DNA from 4 places in the Cytobacillus gottheilii genome. Region 3 is predicted to be linked to each of the others. Evidence: riboswitches for the same ligand, from Rfam matches in the RefSeq annotation. Region 3 holds a riboswitch; each other region holds the start of a gene.

What was found. Region 3 has a riboswitch for S-adenosylmethionine ahead of J1899_RS18865 (methionine ABC transporter ATP-binding protein). Riboswitches for the same ligand answer to the same signal wherever they lie in the genome.
Region 1: another riboswitch for S-adenosylmethionine. It lies ahead of J1899_RS01570 (alpha/beta hydrolase family protein); the one in region 3 lies ahead of J1899_RS18865 (methionine ABC transporter ATP-binding protein).
Region 2: another riboswitch for S-adenosylmethionine. It lies ahead of J1899_RS12685 (2,3-diketo-5-methylthiopentyl-1-phosphate enolase); the one in region 3 lies ahead of J1899_RS18865 (methionine ABC transporter ATP-binding protein).
Region 4: another riboswitch for S-adenosylmethionine. It lies ahead of metK (methionine adenosyltransferase); the one in region 3 lies ahead of J1899_RS18865 (methionine ABC transporter ATP-binding protein).

What each region holds. Positions count from the first base shown of each region.
Region 1 is NZ_CP071709.1:286,120-291,893, forward strand. It holds gene J1899_RS01545 (hypothetical protein) at 1-279, shown strand, start outside; gene J1899_RS01550 (DUF1129 family protein) at 345-1,022, opposite strand; gene J1899_RS01555 (PadR family transcriptional regulator) at 1,012-1,350, opposite strand; gene J1899_RS01560 (helix-turn-helix transcriptional regulator) at 1,768-1,977, shown strand; gene J1899_RS01565 (hypothetical protein) at 1,974-2,369, shown strand; SAM riboswitch class I at 2,489-2,597, shown strand; gene J1899_RS01570 (alpha/beta hydrolase family protein) at 2,778-3,575, shown strand; gene J1899_RS01575 (hypothetical protein) at 3,631-4,128, opposite strand; gene J1899_RS01580 (DinB family protein) at 4,125-4,604, opposite strand; gene J1899_RS22530 (Parvovirus coat protein VP1-like protein) at 4,773-5,072, shown strand; gene J1899_RS01585 (sugar phosphate isomerase/epimerase family protein) at 5,346-5,774, opposite strand, start outside.
Region 2 is NZ_CP071709.1:2,571,640-2,577,413, forward strand. It holds gene J1899_RS12665 (sugar ABC transporter ATP-binding protein) at 1-52, opposite strand, end outside; gene J1899_RS12670 (sugar ABC transporter substrate-binding protein) at 140-1,222, opposite strand; gene mtnA (S-methyl-5-thioribose-1-phosphate isomerase) at 1,219-2,280, opposite strand; gene mtnK (S-methyl-5-thioribose kinase) at 2,277-3,467, opposite strand; SAM riboswitch class I at 3,578-3,725, opposite strand; SAM riboswitch class I at 4,057-4,161, shown strand; gene J1899_RS12685 (2,3-diketo-5-methylthiopentyl-1-phosphate enolase) at 4,273-5,493, shown strand; gene J1899_RS12690 (2-hydroxy-3-keto-5-methylthiopentenyl-1-phosphate phosphatase) at 5,496-5,774, shown strand, end outside.
Region 3 is NZ_CP071709.1:3,777,287-3,783,060, forward strand. It holds gene J1899_RS18855 (MetQ/NlpA family ABC transporter substrate-binding protein) at 1-343, opposite strand, end outside; gene J1899_RS18860 (methionine ABC transporter permease) at 356-1,024, opposite strand; gene J1899_RS18865 (methionine ABC transporter ATP-binding protein) at 1,017-2,042, opposite strand; SAM riboswitch class I at 2,237-2,342, opposite strand; gene J1899_RS18870 (O-acetylhomoserine aminocarboxypropyltransferase/cysteine synthase family protein) at 2,475-3,791, opposite strand; SAM riboswitch class I at 3,913-4,013, opposite strand; gene J1899_RS18875 (SCP2 sterol-binding domain-containing protein) at 4,078-4,398, opposite strand; gene J1899_RS18880 (MFS transporter) at 4,565-5,774, opposite strand, start outside.
Region 4 is NZ_CP071709.1:3,558,526-3,564,299, reverse strand. It holds gene J1899_RS17555 (ABC transporter substrate-binding protein) at 1-103, opposite strand, end outside; gene J1899_RS17550 (alpha/beta hydrolase family protein) at 227-1,006, shown strand; gene J1899_RS17545 (DUF2584 domain-containing protein) at 1,046-1,288, shown strand; gene pckA (phosphoenolpyruvate carboxykinase (ATP)) at 1,394-2,980, opposite strand; gene J1899_RS17535 (thiol-disulfide oxidoreductase DCC family protein) at 3,196-3,570, shown strand; SAM riboswitch class I at 3,669-3,785, shown strand; gene metK (methionine adenosyltransferase) at 4,031-5,230, shown strand.

The DNA of each region.
Region 1 (5,774 bases), 1.0 Mb from region 3:
ATGTTCAGTTATTTAATGTATGCCCCATTTGGTTATATCTTTATTTATATATATCGGCGTTTTAATATAAAAGGCTGGAAGGTTATTCCTTATATTCTAGGCTGGACCGCTTTAGCTATTCTTGTTGAAGTATGGGCAATTAAAGTAGGCATTTTTCATTTTAAGAACGGCTACAGGTCCCTGTATTCCATTCCAATTTATCTTTTTGTACAATCTGTGCAGTTATTTTTATATGAAAAGGTTTTTATGAATCATGATTATGATAAGGGGGTGAGTTAAGAGACCCCCTTAAAGCTCTAAGGGAGTGTGCTATATAGATTTTGCTGTATACCAGAGGTGTTTTTTTATTTTGTAATGTGATATTTCCGATCTGCCACTTTTAGACAAATAAGCAGTACAATGCCCACAATTAGGTATACGAATCCACCTGATTCAATTGGATGTCCAAAAGAAGGAATCCATTTTGGCAAGAAAAAGATGCCCAGTAATGAAATCGTAGAAAGAGAAAAGAGAAGAAAGAAGTCTTTAATCTTAGTAGATGCTTTGTAAATAGAATTTTGAAGCCATTTAAAGATCAAAATAACATCGAGGGAAATAATAGCTGCTATGATAAAGAAACTGACGATAGCCGTCCCTATATAAAGGGTCTGATCCCTGTCTTTTACATAATGGATAATAATGTCCCCAATCCCGTTAATGACAGCAAAAATGCCTGCTAACTGAAGCAATAAGAAACCTATAAAAAAGGCTGATCTTTTGCTTGGTTCTTTAGGAAGCTGCTTGATCATTTCCTTACAATATGCTGCTGGATCTTCTCCAAACACATCTTTCGCACTTTTCCCTGCGTTCTGCGCATCTACCAAATGATCTAAAAGCTCCAACAGTAATTCCTCAGATTGCTGTTCCGAAACGGATAAACTTGTTCGTATATAAACTAACATATTCTCATAATACTCTTCATTTTCTTTTGTAAGATGTTGGCGTTTTTGATTATTTAGTCGAATTAACTCTTTAGCATTCATGATCATTACTCCTATTCAATAATTTACCAACCGGTTTTTGAATACTGCTCCATTCTGTTTGGATTTCAAACAGTGCCTGTTCCCCGGATGTGGTTAGCTGATAGTATTTGCGTTTAGGACCAGAAGGAGATTCACGCATTTCTCCTTTTATAAGTCCTTCTTTTTGAAGCCGCAGCAGGATCGGATAAATCGATCCCTCACTTACATCATTTAAGCCAAAATGCTGAAGCTTTTGTGATAGTTCATAACCATATACCGTTTCTCTTTCAATAATTGATAAAATACATCCTTCTAAAATTCCCTTTAATAATTGACTTCTAAAAGACATCCTTATTCTTCCTTTTTATTGTATATTGTATTGCAAGATACCGGGGCTTAAAAATGTCTTTCTGGTCAGAAAGATATAGTATGCCGATCGTTATTATGTGCTCATGGTAAGGTCTCTAATACGTTTTGCCTCCTTTCTGGATTTTAAAAATTACTAGGCAGCTGAGCAAATGGTTTTTAATTGTGTAGAAAAATACTCTTAGTGAGTAATCTAATATGTATTACAAGGTAGTGAGATAATCATCTACCTTGTAAAACAATATAGTGTTAGATTAAACGGGAATTTTAAATAAGTCAAGGAATTATTTTCAAAAAAATCCATGAATTCTTTCGGTTATGTAAAGATATCTTTACTTTTTCTTTTGGAACATGTTATACTCCGTGTAAAGATATCTTTACATGGATGGCGGGGAATCATTTGAAGGTTACCAATCGAATTAAGGAAATCAGAATCGCAAAAGGAATTAGCCAAGTTGAGATGGCAGAGGCATTGCAAATTACGAGGCAGACGATCAATGCAGTTGAAAAGCATAAATATAATCCTAGCCTTGAGCTTGCTCTTAAAATGATTAAATATTTCAATGTGCCAATCGAAGAATTATTTACATTGGAGGAGGATACAAAATGAAGAATCTGCAGTATTTAGCATGGGGTTTTATTGTTGTCTGTATGGGTGTGGGTATTCTGATTGCCAAATGGATGATTCCAGACTTGTCATGGAGCGCCGTTGCTGCCAGTATAGGCGGAACGGTGGCAGGTGTTGGACTTGTGGCTGCGGTCGCTAAAATTCGTGAAATGAAAAAAAGAGATCATGTACCTGATGTGGATGAAAGAACATGGAATAACATGAAGAATTTTTATGCCGCTGCGCTATATTTTGTCTTGATTGGCAGCATGGCTGTTGTGATTGTGCTAGTGGGGTTAGGACATGAAACAATAGAACTAGGAGCAATCAGCCTCTATTTGCTGTTTTTATTTATGATTCTTGCCATTGGATCATTTTTAGTCAAAAGAGCATAATACTGGAGTTCCTCCTGCTGGGGGCACCCACCATGTGTTCAATTTAAATTGTGCTATAAGGGCTGCAATTCCCTATTGATATTTGACAATAATTGTATTAGAATAAATGTAATTTCATAATCTTATCCAGAGAGGTGGAGGGATTTGGCCCTTTGAAGCCTCGGCAGCAGACTCAAGCTTTGAGCACTGTGCCAATTCCAACAAGCGTATTTGCTTGGCAGATAAGGAGAACGGTAAATTAAATCTCATCTTATGCTGTCAAAAGCATAAGGTGGGATTTTTTTGTGTCTGCTAAGTATTGAATTTTGCCCGGAAAGCCTAGGACGCTATGTGTTACGTATCAGTATTAATTGTCAGTATAAATCTGACTAATGCGATGAGATTAATTTCATTAGATGAGGTGAAGAAATGATAAGACATATTTCAATTCGATGGGAAGATCGAGAACTGGCAGCGGCAATTCATTATCCAGATTCATATGGGAAAGAAAATAAAAAATATCCCGTCATCGTAATTTGTCACGGTTTTGTGGGAACGAAGGTTGGAATTAATCGTCTCTTTGTCAAAGCTTCTAAAGAATTATCACTGGAGGAATGTGTAATTGTTCGCTTTGACTATGCAGGATGCGGCGAGAGTGAGGGCGATTACGGGCAAAGCTGTATTGATGATTGGATTAGCCAGACACAATCTGTCATCAGCCATTCACTGGGGGTTGAACATATAGACCGTGAACAGTTAGTGCTTATAGGCCATAGTCTTGGAGGTGCTGTTGCCCTCTTGACCGCTACACGGGATCAGAGAGTTAAAAGACTTGTGTTATGGAGTGCTGTTGGTCATCCCTTTAAGGATATAACTGCTATTGTTGGAGAGGAAAGGCTGGAGGTATTGAAGGAGAGCGGCGAATTTGATTACCAAGGATATTCCTTAAGGGAAAACTTTATAGAATCTCTTAAAAAATATCATCCACTAAAACTAGTATCTAAATTTAATGGAGATGTTCTTCTTATACATGGAACAGCGGATGAGGAGATTAGCGTTAATCATTGCTACAATTATTACTATGCATTTCGGACGCGTAAACAGGGAATCTGTGATAAGCGGATTATCAATGGAGCCAACCATACATTTTCTTCTGGGGCAGCATACAGCCAGCTGATACATGAAACAAAGCAGTGGATTGGTCAGAGACATACGCTGGCCATTTAGTATGAACAGAACAGCAGAAACCGAGCGGAAAAAGCGGTAAGTGAGAAAGAGGCTTTTAATCATTTCCGCTCCTTTTTCTTTTCTTAAAATAATGATTCAAGAAATAGAAAAAAACTGTCATGACAGCCAAATATAAAGGCAGCGGTCCTGCAGAATGCTTCAGTGGTAATGGTTCCCCATATACTTGCCATTTTTTATTTGTTTCATCAACATTCTGCTGAAGAGGTGCACAAAGAGGCACTTTCCAGAAACCGAATTCCTTATTGGCGAAAACCAGTATTTTATCTCCTGCTTTATATGTGTTTCCCCAATCGTTATCCTCATATATTTTAACCTTCGTCTTGTCTACACCTTTCCATGACTGCACAACTTCAAGTTTAGTATTTTTGGTCAGGTCACTGCTGCTGATCACTTTGCCGATAAATACAGCTTCATAGTCATGTATGGCCTGCGAGGGATCAGGTATTGCACAGTCAAGAGCGTAGATCTTAGTGGGAAATACGAAAAAGGCTAATACCAGGATAATCAGAATGATATTTTTGTAAGGTCTCATATTTTACTTAAAGATGAAAACTGCCTTCCAATGTAGCCGGGAGAAATAGGTGTAAGTCCCAGTTCTCTTGCCCAAATAGAGAGCTGCCCAATATGGTGAATTTCATGCGCCACTAAATGATGCAGAATATCAGATACGGTATGAAACTCATCTTCCCATGGGATATAAACTTTTTGATTATATGTATGTGGCTCTATTGCCGTCATAAAAACTCTATTCTCAGATAATGTTTGCTGAGAAAGAATTTTCAGCTGATCTAAACTTTTATAAGAGTCAAAGTCGAAAATCACATCGTCCTTGCTTTGGATCGCACGCAGCCAGCTATACTCTACATCGATAATATGAAACAGTGTATATTGAATACTGCCGACACCGCCGACTCGCTTTTGCAGCAATGCTTCTGGAGAAAGCTGCTCACACCAATGCAGCCATTCATCTCGAACTTGCCAGTTATACTCAAAAAAAGACAGCATCATAACTCCCCCTTTTATTTAATACATACTATTCTATTCTTTATTCGAAAATCCTCTAGGTATTTGGTTTTTCTAGTGCGATGATCATGAAATTCCGCAAGTTTCATAGGTTTTCCTCCAATCCTTTTTGGTGGAGGTGCGTATGGATAATAGAAAGGAGTGAAATAGAGTATGAGAATACAGAATAGGCGGCGGACGAGAGGTCCTGGTTTCTGCTTGTCGGGTGGCTACCGCTATTGCGGTCCAGGCTGCAGCGGTCCGGGAGAGCCGATCAATTATGTGGATTCCTGCTGCAAGAAGCACGATGAGTGTCTTAGAGAATATGGAAATAGCTGCAAATGCGATCAAGTATTGATTCAATGTGTGGAGTCGAAATTAAACAATTGTACAGACGAGGGGAAGAAAGCTCGATTAATATCGAGATTTATGAAATTTAGAATGTCGATGAGATGCGGACGATGGGCTGAATAGTCTTTTTGAATGTGTCCAGCTTCAGCGCCAAAAAAAGGGAGAGGAGCTCCCTTTTTGCGTTTGGCGGATATTTTTGGCGGATATCGGCTTTCCAGAGCGGTTTTCCACCGCTTTTTTACTCAAATGCTCTGCTAATCTCTCTAAAGTTGTGAAAAAGGTTTAATTTTAATTCAAATGATCGCTTTTTCCAATAACGAACTCAGTAATTTAGACGAATCAGACCAAGAGAGCCCCAAATATAGTGTTCCGTGCGTTTTCAGTCCGCTCCTCCGATCAAGCCCACCACATCTCTGCTGCTGGCTCACTGAATAAAAGCGGTTTCAAATTTGCTGCTGCTTTAGAAAAGCCTTCTTCTACGGACATTAACCCATCTTCATGCTCAATGCTGACGACATAATCATATCCATATAAACGAAGCGCGCTGATCATGTCTGCCCACGTTTTGGTGTCATGTCCATACCCGACAGTACGGAAATTCCATGAGCGGTTTTGCATCTTACTGTAGTCAGTCATATCCGTTATTCCATTTCTATTCACATTCTGCTGATCAAAGATGGTATCTTTTGCATGGAAGTGGAAAATAGCATTTTCTCTGCCAAGAATTTTAATCGCCTCGACAGGATCAATGCCTTGCCACCACATGTGGCTGGGATCAAGGTTAGCACCAATTGCGGTGCCGCAATGTTCCCGCAGCTTCAGCAT
Region 2 (5,774 bases), 1.2 Mb from region 3:
TTCCGAAGGTTTTCTCAATATGATTCATTCTCAGTATTTGTTCGTTTGCCAAAGAATTTCACCTCTACATGTAAGGAGCTGCCTACATGTTATTTTCATAGACAGCTCAGATTTAAATAGAAAGATAGTTTGTAACTATTTATTTGCCTTCCAGTTCTTTAAGATCAGCTGTGTAGCCTTGATCACTTACTCCCCAGCCATCAATATACTCGTGCAGTTCTCCAGTTGTAATAGAATGATCAGGCAGTTTGCTTTTTTCAACAAATACAGGATCTAAAATGATTTTGTCTTCTGGTGATTCTCCATTGATTTTCTGATATAAATAGCGGACTTGAATACGTCCAATATCCTTTGGATCAACAGCTGCTGTTGCTGCCCATGGGCTATTTTCTGCTTGAATCATCTGCAGGTCCTCATCACTCATGTCGATGCCATAAACTTTAATGTCCGTGCGACCTGCCTGTTCAAGCGCACGAACGGCTCCTTTGGCAAATTCATCCCAGGCAGCCCACACTGCTGTGATATCTCCTTCATTTGGAAACTGCTTTAATATTGCTTCCATTTGTGATTGAGTGTCCAGCGCTGTATTGGCAGTTGCAGCACCAAATGATGCAACTTCTTTTATGTCCGGGTTGCTTTGCATAAATTGTTCATAAGCAATTTGCCGGCGTTCCATTGGAGCAAAGCCTGCTACCCATATTTTTACGATATTCGCCTTTCCTCCAGCATCTTCTGCAAGCTTATTTAATGTCATTTCAGCCATTTGCTCATCACCCTGCTGTAAGACAGGAACTCCCTCAACCTCTACGTCAGCATCAAAAACGACTACAGGAATATTTGCTTCCTCTGCCTTTTCAATGCCTGCAGTCAAGGCTTCTTTTGTACCGTGATCAATTAAGATCCCATCAAATTTTTGGTTGATTGCTGCATCCAAATTAGAAGCCATTTTCGCCAAATCACCTTCAGAAGTAAAAACGGTCACATCTCCTCCGAATTTTTCTGCCTGCTCTTTTACACCTTCAATGTATTGAGCTGAAAATGTTCCTAAATTGATTTGCATAATGAGAGCTATTTTTTTATTGGCTAGAGGATGCTCTTTTTCATCTGCAGAAACCTTTCCGCCTGCAGGCTCACTTGCGCTTTCCCCTTTGGGCTGACACCCTGTTAATAAGACAAGTAGTGAAATAATCGTTATAAACACCAGTGTTAAAGGTTTTTTCATTGTGATACTTCCTCTCCAATTTGCTCACCAAGGGTATTGTGAATGTTTTTTTGATAATCAGGATAGATAATCCCTTTTTCTGTTATAATCCCCGTTATGTATTCATTAGGGGTCACATCAAATGCAGGGTTATATACCAGCGTTCCTTCTGGCGCAATTCTGCTTTCTCCAATATGAGTTATTTCTTTCTCATCTCTTTCTTCAATTGGAATTTGTGTACCGTCTGCAAGATTTAAGTCAAACGTTGATGATGGCGCAGCAATATAGAACGGAATTTTAAAAGCTTTTGCTAAAATAGCCAATCCCAATGTACCGATTTTATTGGCACTGTCTCCATTTGCTGCTATACGATCAGCACCTGCAATGATGGCCTGCACTCCTTTTGCCTGAATTGTGTGAGCGGCCATGCCATCGGTAATTAATGTCACCTCTACCCCTGATTGCTGCAGCTCCCAAACCGTTAGACGGGATCCTTGAAATACGGGTCTTGTTTCACATGCATAAACATGAAACTCCTTGCCAATTTCTGCACCTAAATGAAAAGGTGCCAGTGCTGTTCCATATTTTGCAGTGGCAATAGAACCTGCATTGCAAATGGTCATAACATTTCTGTAATCACCAAGTACAGACAGTGCATATTCACCAATCTTCCGGCAATGTTCCTCATCCTCTTTGTGAATAGCTATTGCTTCAGCTAAAAGGATCGCCTTTGCTTCCTCCACTGTTTTCGCAGTCTCTGCTTTTTTCATTAGTCTTTCAAGAGCCCAAAATAAATTCACAGCAGTTGGCCGGGAACCTGCTAAGTAAATGTATTGTTCATGAAGCTCCTGTTGAAAGTCCTCTAACTTTTCTGCTGAGAATTGACTTGCTCCGATTGCCAAACCATATGCAGCTGTGATTCCGATGGCAGGTGCTCCTCGAACCTTTAAACTGATAATCGCATCAAAAACTGCTTCTATTGTGTCTAAATGTATATATTCAATAACATGCGGCAGCTTTTGCTGATTTAAAATGGTTAGTTGATCTTGATTCCAAAGAATTGAAACTGGAATTGTCATGATATTTCCTCCTCCAATCTGCCAATGAGGTCTGTAATAGAAGTCCATTGGCTTCTGTTTAAGATGAGTGTCGTTCCAAGTTCAATGGCCCTTTTCTTAAACAAAATTCTTTGATCTTTAGGCTCAATTCCATCCAGGTCTTTTACATGAGATAGTCCGATTGTTCTGCGGATCAGTTCACAGCCTGCGAACCCTAAAGTATCCCTGAAAACTTTTTGTAAAAAATCCTCTTTCACTCCTTCTGTTTTAGAAAAAGGTTCAATATTATGACTTTCCCATAATTCAGAAAACGTGGAATAAAAAACATCCCAAGTCGTTCTTATGTGAGTATGAATCATGTCTCTTTTTACACCTGTTCTGACAATAGACTGAAATAGTAAGTTGCCGATAAACTGGCCGACATCAAAACCAATAGGACCATAAAAAGCAAATTCCGGATCAATGACCTTTGTTTCTGCAGGGCCCGCAAAAATACTGCCCGTATGCAAATCTCCGTGTAAAAGGGATTCTGCTTCTGTTACAAATGACCTTTTCAATTTAGCTGCTTCAACCTTTAGCTCTGTGTTTTTCCATAGTTCGTAAACTAGTTCAGCAAGCTCCGGTTCATAATCATTCGAATCATGGTTAAAGAATGGATCTGTAAAAACTAAGTCCTCCGTGATTTTACATAGTTCCGGGTTTGAAAATTGTGCTGCAAGACGTTTCTTTTCAAAAGGATGAAGTGCAAAATCAGAGGTGAAAAAAAGTGTCTTTGCTAAATATTCTCCAATATCCTGTGATAGATTAGGATACTCAGCTCCGTTGATCAGTCCAATTCTAGCTATTTCTAAATGTGATAAATCCTCTATAACGGTAATGGCTAAATGTTCATCTGCTGCAAACACTTTTGGAACTAGATGGGGCACATATTCACCATGTTTTTTTAAAGCGTTTGCTTCGATCGTTGACCTCTTAATCGTCAGCGGCCAGCTTTCTCCTACAACTTTTGCATATGGAAGTGCCTGTTTAATAATGACACTTGAGCCTGTTATCCTATCACTTATCTTGAAGACATAATTTAAGTTCCCATCACCTATTTCAATGCAAGATAACGATGCGTGTTCAGGAAAAAGGTTCAGTTCTTTTGCTAAATGAATTGCTGTATCCTCTGTTAAGCTTTCGTATGATTGTTTTGCTAATATGGCCATGCCGCCACTCCTCTCAATGTAATTGCTGAGTTTTATGAAGCCGGCATTTTTTTTCGCAAAATTAAAAATGCCTCCTTCATCAGAAAGAGGCAATCGAAATTATCTATCGCCTCTTATCTCTCAGAAAGATTTCTCTCTGAATGGAATTAGCACCGTGCCCTCTGGCGCGATTTAACTGCGCCTCGTCTCACAACGATATTACGGTCGGTTGCTGGGCTTCATCGGGCCAAATTTCCCTCCGCCAGCTCTGGATAAGAGTGTAAATCACATATTCAAGTTGTTTACTTGAGGAAAATGTTAGCACCACTTTTCTGAATATGTCAAATGTTTTTTTATTTACTAAGCCACATATGTTTGAAAAATTACTTCTGCATACAATATTTTGATCATTTTTCAGCTGCATCCTCCATACTATGTATCTTAAACAGCTACCCTAAAAGGCACTAGCGTTGTTTAACTTATTCTCAAGAATAATTTCAGTTTTCGATCGTATAATCTGATAACCTCAATTTTAAAAATTCATAATTGACAGAATGAATTGGTGATGTAATAATACGGGATATATTCAGTTAATTTATAAAATTTCATTTTCTTATCAAGAGCAGGTGGAGGGACGAGCCCGATGATACCCGGCAACCGATCCAAATGAATGGACACGGTGCTAATTCTTGCAGCATTAGCTGGAAGATAAGAAGCTGTTAATACTTTTATTAACCTCTTCTTATGTGAAGAGGTTTTTTGCTTTTCAGCTATTATCCTAATGCTGCACAAAACCCTATAATCAAAGTGTTTAGGAGAGATTTATATGAGTGAAATCATTGCAACCTATCAAATATACGGAAAGCCCGGAAAACTGGAAGCTAAACTTGAAAGTATTGCCCTTGGATTAACTGTAGGATCTTGGACAGATCTCCCCGCTGTCGATCAGGAACAGTTAAGAAAACATAAAGGCAGAGTTGTGTCAGTGAGAGAATTCTATGATGATGAGCACCCTTCCCGCTTTGGTGAAGTAAGGGCAGAAGGAAAAATTGCTTATCCTTCCGCCAACTTTACCGCTGATTTGCCTGCCATTTTAACAACTGTTTTTGGCAAGCTCTCTTTAGACGGAGAAATAAAACTTTTGGACCTTGAGTTTGATTCAGATATAACAGCTCACTTTCCTGGTCCCCGCTTTGGAATTTCCCAGATAAGAGAGTCGCTTGGAGTATTTGATCGGCCACTTGTCATGAGTATTTTTAAAGGAGTTATTGGCAGGGATTTACCTTTTTTAAATGAACAGCTGAAAAATCAAGCATTAGGCGGAGTAGATCTTGTAAAAGATGATGAAATCTTATTTGAGAACGAGCTTACTCCTTTTAATGAACGCATTGTGTCATCGAGAGAAATTTTGCAGAATGTTTACGAGGAAACTGGACACCGAACTCTATATGCAGTCAACTTAACTGGGCGGACATCTAAGTTGCGTGACCAAGCCAGAAAGGCAAAGGAGCTCGGAGCAGATGCACTTCTTTTTAATGTTCATACATATGGGCTGGATGTACTCCAGGAATTAGCTGAAGACGATGAAATTGCCTTGCCTTTAATGGCACACCCTGCGTTTAGCGGAGCATTCATTTCTTCAGACTTCTATGGATTGTCAAGTTCATTAGCGCTTGGAAAACTAGTCCGCTATGCAGGAGCAGATTTTTCCTTATTCCCTTCCCCATATGGAAGTGTTGCAATGCCCCGAGATGAAACCTTAAGGATCGCTCAGGCATTGCGGGAGGAATCTTCCTTGGCGGCAGCATTTCCAGTACCATCTGCGGGCATTCACCCCGGTTTAGTGCCTAAGCTAATCAATGATTTTGGAACAGATTGCATTATCAATGCCGGCGGAGGAGTACACGGCCATCCCCAGGGCGCCATTGGAGGAGGTAAAGCATTCCGGCAAGCTGTCGACGCAGTATTAAAAGGCATTACACTTGAGGAGGCAGCATCTCAGCATAAAGAATTAAAATCGGCTTTAGACTTATGGGGAGTTGTATGAATGTGAATCCAATTATATTTTGCGATTTTGACGGCACGATTACTGAAAGTGACAATATTATTATGATTATGGAAAAGTTCGCTTCTGCTGAAGCGAATGAAATCAAAAATGCCATCTTAAACGAGGAGCTATCCATCCAGGAAGGTGTCAAACAATTATTTTCACTGCTGCCCTCCTCTCTTAAAGATGAAATTATTTCTTATGTTTTAGAAAATGCAAAAATTCGTGAAGGCTTTGGTGAATTTATTTCATTTACTCAAAAACACGATATTCCGTTATAC
Region 3 (5,774 bases):
CGTTTACGAAATCGTAATCATTCTCAGCGATTTGTGCCTCAAGATAAGGGATGTGCTGGAAGTAGTTAGCATCAATATCTCCAGCCTCTAAAGCTTGGTTTGGCAAAATATAATCTTGGAATGTAGTGATATCCAGTTCAAAGCCTTTCTCTTCTAAAAGAGGTTTTGCTTCTTCTAAAATTTCAGCATGCGGAACGTTTGAAGCGCCAACTTTAAGTGTTGTCGTTTCAGCTTCTTCACCGCCGCCTGCATTGTCTCCTTCAGTACCTTCATCAGAAGTTCCGCAAGCAGAAATAATTAGTGCTACTGTTAAGGCTAATAAAATTGATAACCATTTTTTCATCTTTTTTCTCTCCTATCGTTTGTCTAATTTTGATGTTATAAAATCACCAATGAATTGGATGATAAATACAATAATTAATATAATAATCGTTGCTACAAGCGTTACATCTGCACGGGTACGCTGGAAGCCTTCTAAATAAGCGAGGTTTCCAAGTCCGCCTGCACCAATTACACCAGCCATAGCTGTATAACCTACTAACGCAATGGCAGTAACTGTAATACCAGAAACTAATGCTGGCATTGATTCAGGTAGAAGCACTTTCCAGATAATTGTGCTAGTTTTAGCACCCATCGATTTCGCTGCTTCAATAACCCCTTTATCAATTTCCCTCAAACCTATTTCAACCATTCGGGCATAAAATGGCGCTGCTCCGATAATAAGAGCAGGCAATGCTGCATTTTGACCAATCATTGTGCCTAAGATCAGCTTTGTAAAAGGAACTAAAAGTACAATTAAGATAATAAATGGAATAGACCTAAAAATATTAACAAAGGCACTAATGACTTTATTAACAGGAGCATTAGCCCAAATATTTCCTTTGGCTGTTAAAAAGAGCAGCAATCCTAAAATAGTACCCAGGATAAAGGTTGCAAAAACCGATATAGCCGTCATATATAATGTTTCTAATGTAGCTTCCCACATTTTATCCCATTGGACATTTGGAATGAGTGAATTAACCATTAGAAATCACCTCCACTCCAACATTCTGGGAATGGATATAGTCGATTGCCTTAGCAATTTCCGTCTGTTCCCCATCAAGATGAATAAATAATGTTCCATAAGAACCCTTTTGTGTTTGTGATATTTTCCCTTGCAGAATATTTACTGTAACCGAGTAATGACGAATTAAATTCGTAATAAGCGGCTGTTCTGCAGCCTCACCAACAAAGCCAAGCTGAATGACTTGCCCCTGTGGATAAAGGTCGAGTAGATGCTGAACAGTTTCCTTCGTCTCTTCCGGTTCAGTCACTTGCTGTACAAATCTCTTTGTAATCGGTGCAGTTGGGTTTTTAAATACTTCAAGAACAGGTCCTTCTTCAACAATCTGACCATTCTCCATCACAGCTACACGGTGGCAAATTTTGCGAATTACATGCATTTCATGTGTAATAAGTACAATGGTTAAGCCAAGTCGTTCATTAATATCGACAAGCAGTTCAAGAATTGAGTCTGTTGTCTGTGGGTCTAACGCAGATGTTGCCTCATCACACAGCAGCACCTTAGGATTATTCGCCAGTGCTCTCGCAATGCCAACCCTTTGTTTTTGCCCTCCGCTCAGCTGGGAAGGATATGCATCCTCTCTCCCCTCTAAACTAACAAGACGGATGAGTTCATCCACTCTTTTTATTCTTTCCTGCTTCGAAACGCCTGCGATCTCCAGTGGAAAGGCAATATTCTCTCTAACATTTCTGGACCATAGCAGATTAAAGTGCTGGAAAATCATACTGATCTCTTGTCTGGCCTTTCTTAAGTCACTGCCTTTAATGCGTGAAACTTCGTTATTGGCAACGACTACACTGCCTTCAGTAGGAATTTCCAAACCATTTAGCATACGGATTAATGTACTTTTCCCCGCTCCACTGTAGCCAATCACTCCAAAAATTTCGCCTTCTTTAATTTCAAGGTTCACTTGATCAACCGCGTTGACCTTCCCTTTTTTCGTTGCAAATATTTTCTTTGCATTTTTTATAGAAATCATATGTTGTTTCACCCTCTCATTCCTGACATTGCCTATACAATAGTTTTTGATTGGACGATGCCTTTCATTCTCCTCAATTTCAGAAAACACATTAAAATATCTTTTAACCAGTCAAATTTTCCAATTCTTGAAAACTAGCAAAAAATAAAAATGCCTTTCTGTTATGAGCAGAAAGGCATTAAAAAAAGTCCTTTCTCTCATCTATCAAAGCCATAAGCTTTGAGTGAATTGGCACCATTTCATTTTCATGACGGTTGCCGGGCTTCATAGGGCACTTCCCTCCACCTCTCTTGATAAGAGCTAAACATCTATATTCAATTCGTTTACATTCATTTATAAATTACGAATGCTATCGTATCACGGTCATGATAAGGGTGTCAACTAAAAAAGTGAATTCCAAAATATTCTATATCTGCTCTGATAAGACTTTGTTTAAGCTTTAGCGGCAAGTGTTGTGATTCCTGTTGCCGCCTCAATCGCCTGCTCTAGATCCTCAATTAAATCTTCTGCATTTTCAATTCCGACAGATATGCGGATTAAATCTTCAGGCACTCCCGCAATTTTTAATGCTTCATCGTCCAGCTGCTGATGGGTTGTGCTTGCAGGATGGATAATTAAGCTTTTTGCATCGCCTACATTGGCAACGTGTGCCCAAAGATTAAGGTTATTAATTAAAGCAGCACCAGCTTCTCTTCCGCCTTTAATGCCAAAAACAACAACAGACCCTGCACCTTTTGGCAGATATTTATCTGCTAAAGCCTTGTCTGGATGTTCTTCATCTCCAGGGTATAACAGCCAATTTATAGCAGGATGGCTTTTGAGATAGCTGATAATTTTCTTTGTATTTGCCACATGCTCCTTCATGCGCACGTGCAAAGTTTCAATTCCTAAAGTGAATTGGAATGCATTTTGCGGACTTAAAGCTGGACCCAGATCACGCAAAAGCTGAACACGTGCCTTTGTGATATATGCAGCCTCACCAAGCGCCTCACTGTAAACTAAGTTATGATAGCTTGGATCGGGTTCAGTAAAGCCTGGGAATTTCGGTGAATTCCAGTCAAACTTGCCGCCATCTACTATAATCCCTCCCATCGTTGTTCCATTGCCGAGAAGCCATTTGGTGGCAGAGTGGATCACAATATCTGCACCGTATTCAATTGGCCTGCACAGATAAGGAGTAGGGAAAGTATTATCAATAATTAACGGTATGCCATTTTCATGAGCAATAGTCGCTACTGCTTCAATATCCAGCACTTTTAAGCTGGGGTTACCAATTGTTTCTGCAAATACCGCTTTCGTTTTATTCGTAATTGCCTCTCTAAAAGCTTCCGGATCTTGCGGATCAACAAACTTTACATTTATCCCATACTTAGGCAATGTGACTGCGAACAAATTATAGGTGCCTCCGTATAAGTTAGATGCGGCGACAATTTCGTCTCCGGCACCAGCAATATTTAGTATTGATAAAGTAATTGCAGCCTGACCACTTGAAACAGCCAGTGCGCCGATGCCACCTTCAAGCAGTGCCACTCTTTCTTCGAACACACTTACAGTCGGATTATGTATCCGTGTATAAATATAACCTGGTTCCTTTAGTCCAAAAAGGTTTGCAGCATGTTCAGTATTTTTGAATTGATAAGCATTATTTTGATAAATTGGAACTGCCCGAGCACCGGTTACTGGATCCGGTTCTAATCCTCCGTGAATACCCAATGTTTCGAAACGATATTTTTTTTTCCTTTCAGTCATGTCGATCTCTCCTTTTAATTGGTTTTCGTTTGAGTATCATCATGCTGCATTCGCTCCATACGATAATTCGTAACAGCGAAAGACCCTCTTCAAGAAGAAGAGGGTCTGGAATTCACAACTCTTCTTATCTTTCAGAGCATCTGCTCTGCTGGATTTAGCACCGTGTAATTAACCGGTTGCCGGGTTTCGTAGGGCCAGTCCCTCCACCTCTCTTGATAAGAATATTAAATTTTCATATTTGTTTGAAATTTTAACATATAGGATATACCCAGTCAACAAGAAACCATTAATTTTTTCCAAGATATAAAATTGTTTCTAATAAAAGAATACTGCGAAAAGGGCCTTTTATTTGGATTGGCTGTTCTTTCATCAGTTGCCGCAGCTTTATTTTTTGCTGAAAAAGATGAGTCAGAGTTGTTTTAGGGCCATAAATCTCCATCTCACATTCCATTTGAGAAGTAACATCAGCCCTCCCGTCTTCAATCCGTAAATATAGGTGTTCAGCCTCGCTATGAAAATGCACCGTCAGCCTGCGATTCTGCAATACTTGAAAGACATGCTGTTTTTGCTCTAATTCTTGAATAAAGGATTTAGCCAGCTGTTCCATTGGAGTACACCTCAAAATTCTTAGTCTATATAAGCTTTATTCCGTGGAACTGCGTCTTTATCCTGCATATTTTATTCAACAAATTAACCAAAAAAAAGACAATGACCGCTGCTATTACGGTATTGTCTGGGATTATTTCCTGAGAAATATGTCAGTTGAGAGCAGGCTACGCTGTCATTTGTGCGATTTTTTTAGGATTAAAGCGTTTAAAGACAATGAGGAAATAAAGTGAACCTATTAAATACAGTATCGCCGTAATCGTGAAAACAGTAGCGTATCCCCAATAAGAACCATACATCATCACAATACCCGTTGAAACAGGTCCCATAACTGCCCAGCCTAAATTAAAGACCATCTGGTTCACAGAGCTGGCAAATCCTTTCATAGAATCGTCAACTTTTGACATCATCAGTGACATTTGTATAGGATTTCCCGCATTCATTAAAGCCTGCCGGAAAAGAAAGCCGATTGCTGCAAGCCAAAGCTGTTCTGTATAAGCGGTTAAGAGTAAAAATGGCAGTGATGATAGCTGTAAAATAACGACCGCTTTCACTTCACCAAATCTTTGTACTACTTTAGGTCCGATAATCATGGCTACTGCAGTCATTGCCTGCCCAAGTGAGATAATCATCCCGACTGCTGAGTTTGAAGCGGCAAAACGATCTGAAAAATATAGATTTAAGTAAGGTATAACTAATCCTGCGCCGACACCAATAATTAATTGTGCGACTGCAAATAGAACGACAATCTTTAAACTATCTTTTCTTGCCGACAAGGCAGCCTTTACGGAATCAGACTTAGATTTATCAATAGAATTCGTCACCTTGCGGCTTTCTTGGAACTTTATAATCGGGAAGATTCCAATTAGGAAGATAATACCTCCCAGCATCAGTGTAACTCTTATGCCGTTCAGTTGTGACATAAACAATGAGAAGAAATCAGTTAATAATCCGCCGCTGAGGTTGCCAATGACATTTGCCCCAGTCATAATGGCAAAGTGAATGCTGAATAAGTGCACCCTTTGTTCTGCTCGAGAGTTTTCAGCGAGCCAAGGAATACTTGAGACTTGTAAAAAAGCAGATGTTAGCCCAGTTGCAAAAGCAGCCGATAATAACATTGCCGGCCCTTCAGCCAGGCTGCGGATCATCAAGACGGCTCCGGTTGCGATTGCACCATAAAGCATAATGTTTTTTCTGCCAAACCGATCGCTTAATAAGCCTGCTGGAATAAGGATGATTGCCGTTGCCAGTGATGTCAATGAAATCACTTGCCCATTCATCCCATCCGAATAGCCTAATTCACGAATATAAAAGTTGTAAATAACCATAAAAATACCTAAACCAATTTGTGTAAAAATATTGGCTAGAAAGGCACGC
Region 4 (5,774 bases), 220 kb from region 3:
CAATTTTTACTTTTTGCAGATCGCTGCTTCCGCAGGCTGCCAGTGGAATAATAAGTACAAATATAAGCAAAATAGAGAAACTGATTTTTAGAGATTTTTTCATAAGTAAATAATCCTCCTTTACAAACTAACTTGGTGTAAATGCCTAAAATATCGTATGAATAAGGGCGGAATGTGTGATTGCCTATAAAAGAAAAATTATTGTTATCTGACGGAGCTGACTTACATGAAACATTTACATTCTAGAATTCGTTTTCCATCGCCACATCCAGAGGTTGATCTCTTTCTCGTCACTTTTTACGGTGATGGGCTGCTGATGAAAGGCCTGTTGGCAGAGCCTAAAGCAGATGGACAGTACGAAGGGTTTCTTTATCTAAGAGGCGGAATCAAAAACGTAGGTAAAGTAAGACCATCAAGGATTACCCAATTTGCGTCAGAGGGATTTATTGTTTTTGCCCCTTTTTATAGAGGAAATCAAGGGGGAGAAGGGAATGAGGATTTTGCAGGAGAAGACAGGGGCGACGCCTTTGCTGCCTTTGAATTAGTAGAATCGCATCCTCGTGTAAAAAATGTCCATGTCTTTGGATTTTCAAGAGGCGGTGTAATGGCGCTTTTAACAGCCATTCAATTCCCTCAGACTGCATCTGTTGTCACCTGGGGCGGTGTAAGTGATATGTCACTGACATATGTGGAACGCAAGGACCTCCGCAGAATGATGAAAAGGGTGATTGGCGGAACACCGTCAAAATTTCCTGATGAATACCGTTCACGCACTCCTCTATACGAGCTGGAGAAGGTGTCAGCACCTGTATTAATCATTCATGGTGTTAAAGACCAGAATGTGTCAATTGAACACTCTTATCGGCTAGAAAATCGTTTAACTGAGCTTCAGAAACCATATGATAGCTGGTATTTTAAAGAATACACACACTATTTCCCTCCAGCTATGAACAGGAAAATAGTCAAAGACTTAACCGCCTGGATGAAAAAACAAACCAAGACATGATAAAATAGCATAAATGAGTAATATGGAGGAGCGATCATAATGGGAATGCCATTAGAGTTAAATACAATGATTGTGACAAAAGGGAAAGAGAAAAGATTAGATGAAAACAATTTTAAACTGACAAAAGACGGCTATCGCCTTTATCCGCTAGACATCCCGCTTGAAGTCAAGAAGACAAAAGACGGTGAACTGAGCGGAACGGGCATCATCCAAACATTGACACTTGAAGATAATCAGACCACGATTACCTATAAGCTTGTTGCCTTAAAAAGCACTAATTAAAAACAACCCCAATCCGTCACAGGATTGGGGTTGTTTTATTATTTTTATCGGGAGTATTCATACAAATAGTCTTTTGTCTTCGTCTATTGAAGCGGCAAATTTTCTTTAAAGCGTTGGCCCGCCTTTTACAATAATGTCATGTGCCACATGATCAAACTTTTTAAAGTTGTCGCGGAACTTAGCTGCAAGTTCTTTCGCTTTTTTATTATAGGCTTCTTGGTCTGACCACGTTTTGTGAGGCTGAAGTACTTCATCTGGAACGCCTGTTACATGAAGCGGAACATCTAAACCAAAGATTTCATTTTTGATGGTTTCAACATTGTTTAATTCGCCTTCCAATGCTGCTTCTACCATTGCCCTCGTATAGGCAAGCTTCATGCGGCTTCCAGTACCGTATTCTCCGCCAGTCCAGCCTGTATTGACCAAATAAACTTTTGTATTATGTTCATCCATTTTTTTGCCGAGCATTTCAGCATATTGTACTGCTGGAAGCGGAAGGAATGGCGAACCGAAGCAGGTAGAAAATGTAGCCTGCGGTGACGTAACGCCACGCTCTGTGCCAGCCAGCTTGGATGTATAGCCGCTTAAGAAATGATACATGGCCTGTTCTTTCGTAAGTTTAGAAATAGGAGGCAGTACGCCAAACGCATCAGCCGTCAGGAAGATAATTGTATTTGGATGCCCTGCGACACTTGGATCAACAATATTATTAATTGCCTGCAATTGATAAGCAGCTCTCGTATTCTCTGTCAGCGTGTTATCATCATAATCAGCTATTCTAGTTTCATGGTCTAGAGCAACATTTTCAAGAACAGCTCCAAAACGGATTGCATTGAAAATCTGCGGCTCTTTTTCAGCTGCAAGATTAATGCATTTTGCATAGCAGCCGCCTTCGATATTAAATACGCCATTCGGTGACCATCCGTGCTCATCATCTCCAATTAAACGGCGATTGTTATCAGCTGATAAGGTCGTTTTTCCTGTTCCGGATAATCCAAAGAATAAGGCAACATCACCCTCTCTTCCGACATTGGCTGAGCAATGCATCGGGAGGATTCCGTTTTCAGGAAGTATATAATTCATAACCGAAAAAATTGATTTTTTCATTTCTCCAGCATATTCTGTTCCGCCAATCAGCACCGTGCGCCGTTCAAAAGAAATAATAATAAAAGTTTCGGATCCTGTGCCGTCAATCTCAGGATCTGCTTTAAAGTTTGGGGCTGAAATAACAGTAAATTCAGACTTATGACCAGGCAGCTCATCAGCGGTTGGCCGGATAAAGAGCTGATGTGCAAACAAATTATGCCATGCGTATTCATTGATTACTTGAATGGGAAGGCGATGTTTTGCATCTGCACCTGCATATCCTTTAAAGACAAAAACTTCATCTTGATTTTTTAAATAAGTCAGGACTTTGTCATATAAACGGGAAAATGCTTCTTCAGAAATCGGCTGGTTTACAGGGCCCCAATCAATTTTATCAATCGTTGAAGCTTCTTCAACAATATACTTATCTTTAGGGGAACGTCCTGTATATGTTCCAGTAGTGGCACGAACTGCGCCGGTAGAGGTTAACACACCTTCGCCCCTTTTTAATACTTTTTCAACAAGCTGCGGGACAGAAAGCTGAGTTTGAGTATGCTCGGAATTTAATAGTTGTGATAATCCGTTCGACAGGCTAACAGAGTTCATCTGATGAATACCTTCCTTTTTTTAGAATTAGTAGTACAAAGTATGAAAGTGATTACATCTCTCGAATAGTATAACACATTTATATGAATAGTCTATACTATTTGTGTGTGTTATGAAAAAGAATTAAATAAATGTGCAACCCTCCCGGACTGTTTTTTTACATACTTATAATGGGAATGTTAAAATAAAGAAAACAACGAAATGAGCTGATCAAAATGAAAATGACCGTTTTATATGATGGAACTTGTTCATTATGCAAGGAGTCGAGACGTCTTTTCGAAAAGCTCGATTGGCTGGATAAAATAAACTGGGTTTCTCTGCAGGAATATGAAAAAACAAATGGGGAAACAGGGTACAATCAAAAAGAATTGCGCAAAGAAATTCATCTGATTACAGGAAGTGGAAAAGTTTTGAAAGGCTTCTATGCTGTAAGATTGATTATGCTTCAATGCCCGCCTGCTTTTGTGCCTGGTCTATTGATGTACTTCCCGCTCGTGCCCCTTATTGGAAAGCCTATTTATAAGATGGTTGCTAAAAATAGACATAAATTCTTCAGACGAAAATGTGATGATGGAAGCTGTGCTTTGTAATAAATCCGATTGGTTTAATAAGGAATTAGAATTAGTTTAGAAAAATAAATTGACATCCTTTAGACTTGTGCGCTAATATTTACAGTTGAACGGATACTCTCTTATCCCGAGCTGGTGGAGGGACAGGCCCTATGAAACCCAGCAACCTGCTTATTTTTTAAAATAAGGCAAAGGTGCTAACCTGAAGCAAGGATCTAGTCCTTGAACGATAAGAGTGAAAGGCGCGAATTGATTTGCTTTCAACCTTTTCACTTGTGGGAAGGTTTTTTATTTTGCAGTCAGACGCTTTTTTATGGCGGCAGAATCAAGCGGATTTAACTTTCTGTAACCGCTGATTTTCGACCAATTATAATAAAATCGCCATGTTTATTTCATACTACTAAGGGAATGAGTTCCGTATCAATTTAAGATTCATTGTCATACAATAATCTTGCCAATTTGAAGTTAGGGAGGAACCCAGATGTCAACAAAACGCCGTTTGTTTACTTCTGAATCAGTAACTGAAGGTCATCCGGATAAAATCTGTGACCAGATTTCTGATGCTATTTTAGATGCTATTCTTTCAAAGGATGCAAATGCACGTGTTGCTGCAGAAACGTCTGTCACAACAGGGCTTGTATTAGTTGCTGGAGAAATTACAACTTCTACATATGTAGATATTCCAAAGATTGTTCGTGAAACAGTTAAAGAAATTGGCTATACACGTGCGAAATATGGATTTGATGCTGAAACATGTTCTGTTTTAACATCCATTGATGAGCAGTCTGCAGATATTGCTATGGGTGTTGATCAGGCGCTTGAAGCGCGTGAAGGCCAAATGAGCGATGAAGAAATTGAAGCAATTGGAGCAGGAGACCAAGGTTTAATGTTCGGATTTGCTTGTAATGAAACAAAGGAGCTTATGCCGCTTCCTATTTCATTGGCTCATAAATTATCACGCCGTTTAACTGAAGTTCGCAAAGAGGAAATTCTTCCTTACCTGCGCCCTGACGGTAAAACACAGGTAACAGTTGAGTATGATGAAAACAACAAACCAGTTCGCATTGATACAATTGTTATTTCTACTCAGCACCACCCTGAAGTGACATTAGAGCAAATTCAGCGCAATTTAAAAGAATATGTCATTAACCCTGTTGTACCAAGTGAGTTAATTGACGAAAACACGAAATATTTCATTAATCCTACTGGCCGTTTCGTAATCGGCGGACCTCAAGGGGACGCTGGCTTAACAGGACGTAAGATTATTGTTGATACGTACGGCGGCTATGCACGCCATGGCGGCGGCGCATTCTCTGGTAAGGATCCAACTAAAGTGGACCGTTCTGCTGCTTATGCTGCTCGTTATGTTGCGAAGAACCTTGTAGCGGCTGGATTAGCTGATAAAGTTGAAGTTCAGCTTGCATACGCAATTGGTGTAGCACAGCCTGTATCCATTTCTGTAGACACATTTGGAACTGGCAAGGTATCTGAGGATGTTCTTGTTGATGTTGTCCGAAACAACTTTGACTTGCGCCCAGCAGGCATTATCAATATGCTTGATCTGCGCCGTCCGATCTACAAGCAGACTGCTGCATACGGACACTTTGGCCGTACAGACTTAGATCTTCCATGGGAGCGCACTGACAAAGCTGACGCTCTTCGTGCTGAAGCACTTCAGTAATAGCAGATAGCAATTAGCGAAAGAAGCTAATCATTGGTTTAGATGCCGATGGTTAGCTTTTTTTATTGTAGAGAGATTTTCAAGGGCTTAGGTCTTGGAAAGTGAGGAGGGATGCCTTTCTTTTGGAATGAGGAGAGGGGAGCGAAAGAGGTTGGTATGCAGGGCTTATTAATCTAGATATAGGGAAACAGAGGTTGAAAAGGGAGAAATACTCCCTTAGGATTCAGAAACAGGAAAATGGAGTCGCGCAAAAGGGAGAAACATCCCACTATAATCCAGTAAAAGGGAAATGGTGTCGCGTAAAAGGAAGAAACTCACTTCTGAAATCTAGAAAAAGGGAAATAGAGTTGCGCAAAAGGGAGAAACATCCCACTATAATCCAGAAAAAGGGAAATAGAGTCGCGCAAAAGGGAGAAACACCCCTCTATAATCCAGAAAAAGGGAAATGGTGTCGCGTAAAAGACAGAAACACCCCTACAGAATCCAGAAAAAGGAAAATGGTGTCGCGCAAAAGACAGAAACCCCCCTCTATAATCCAGAAAAA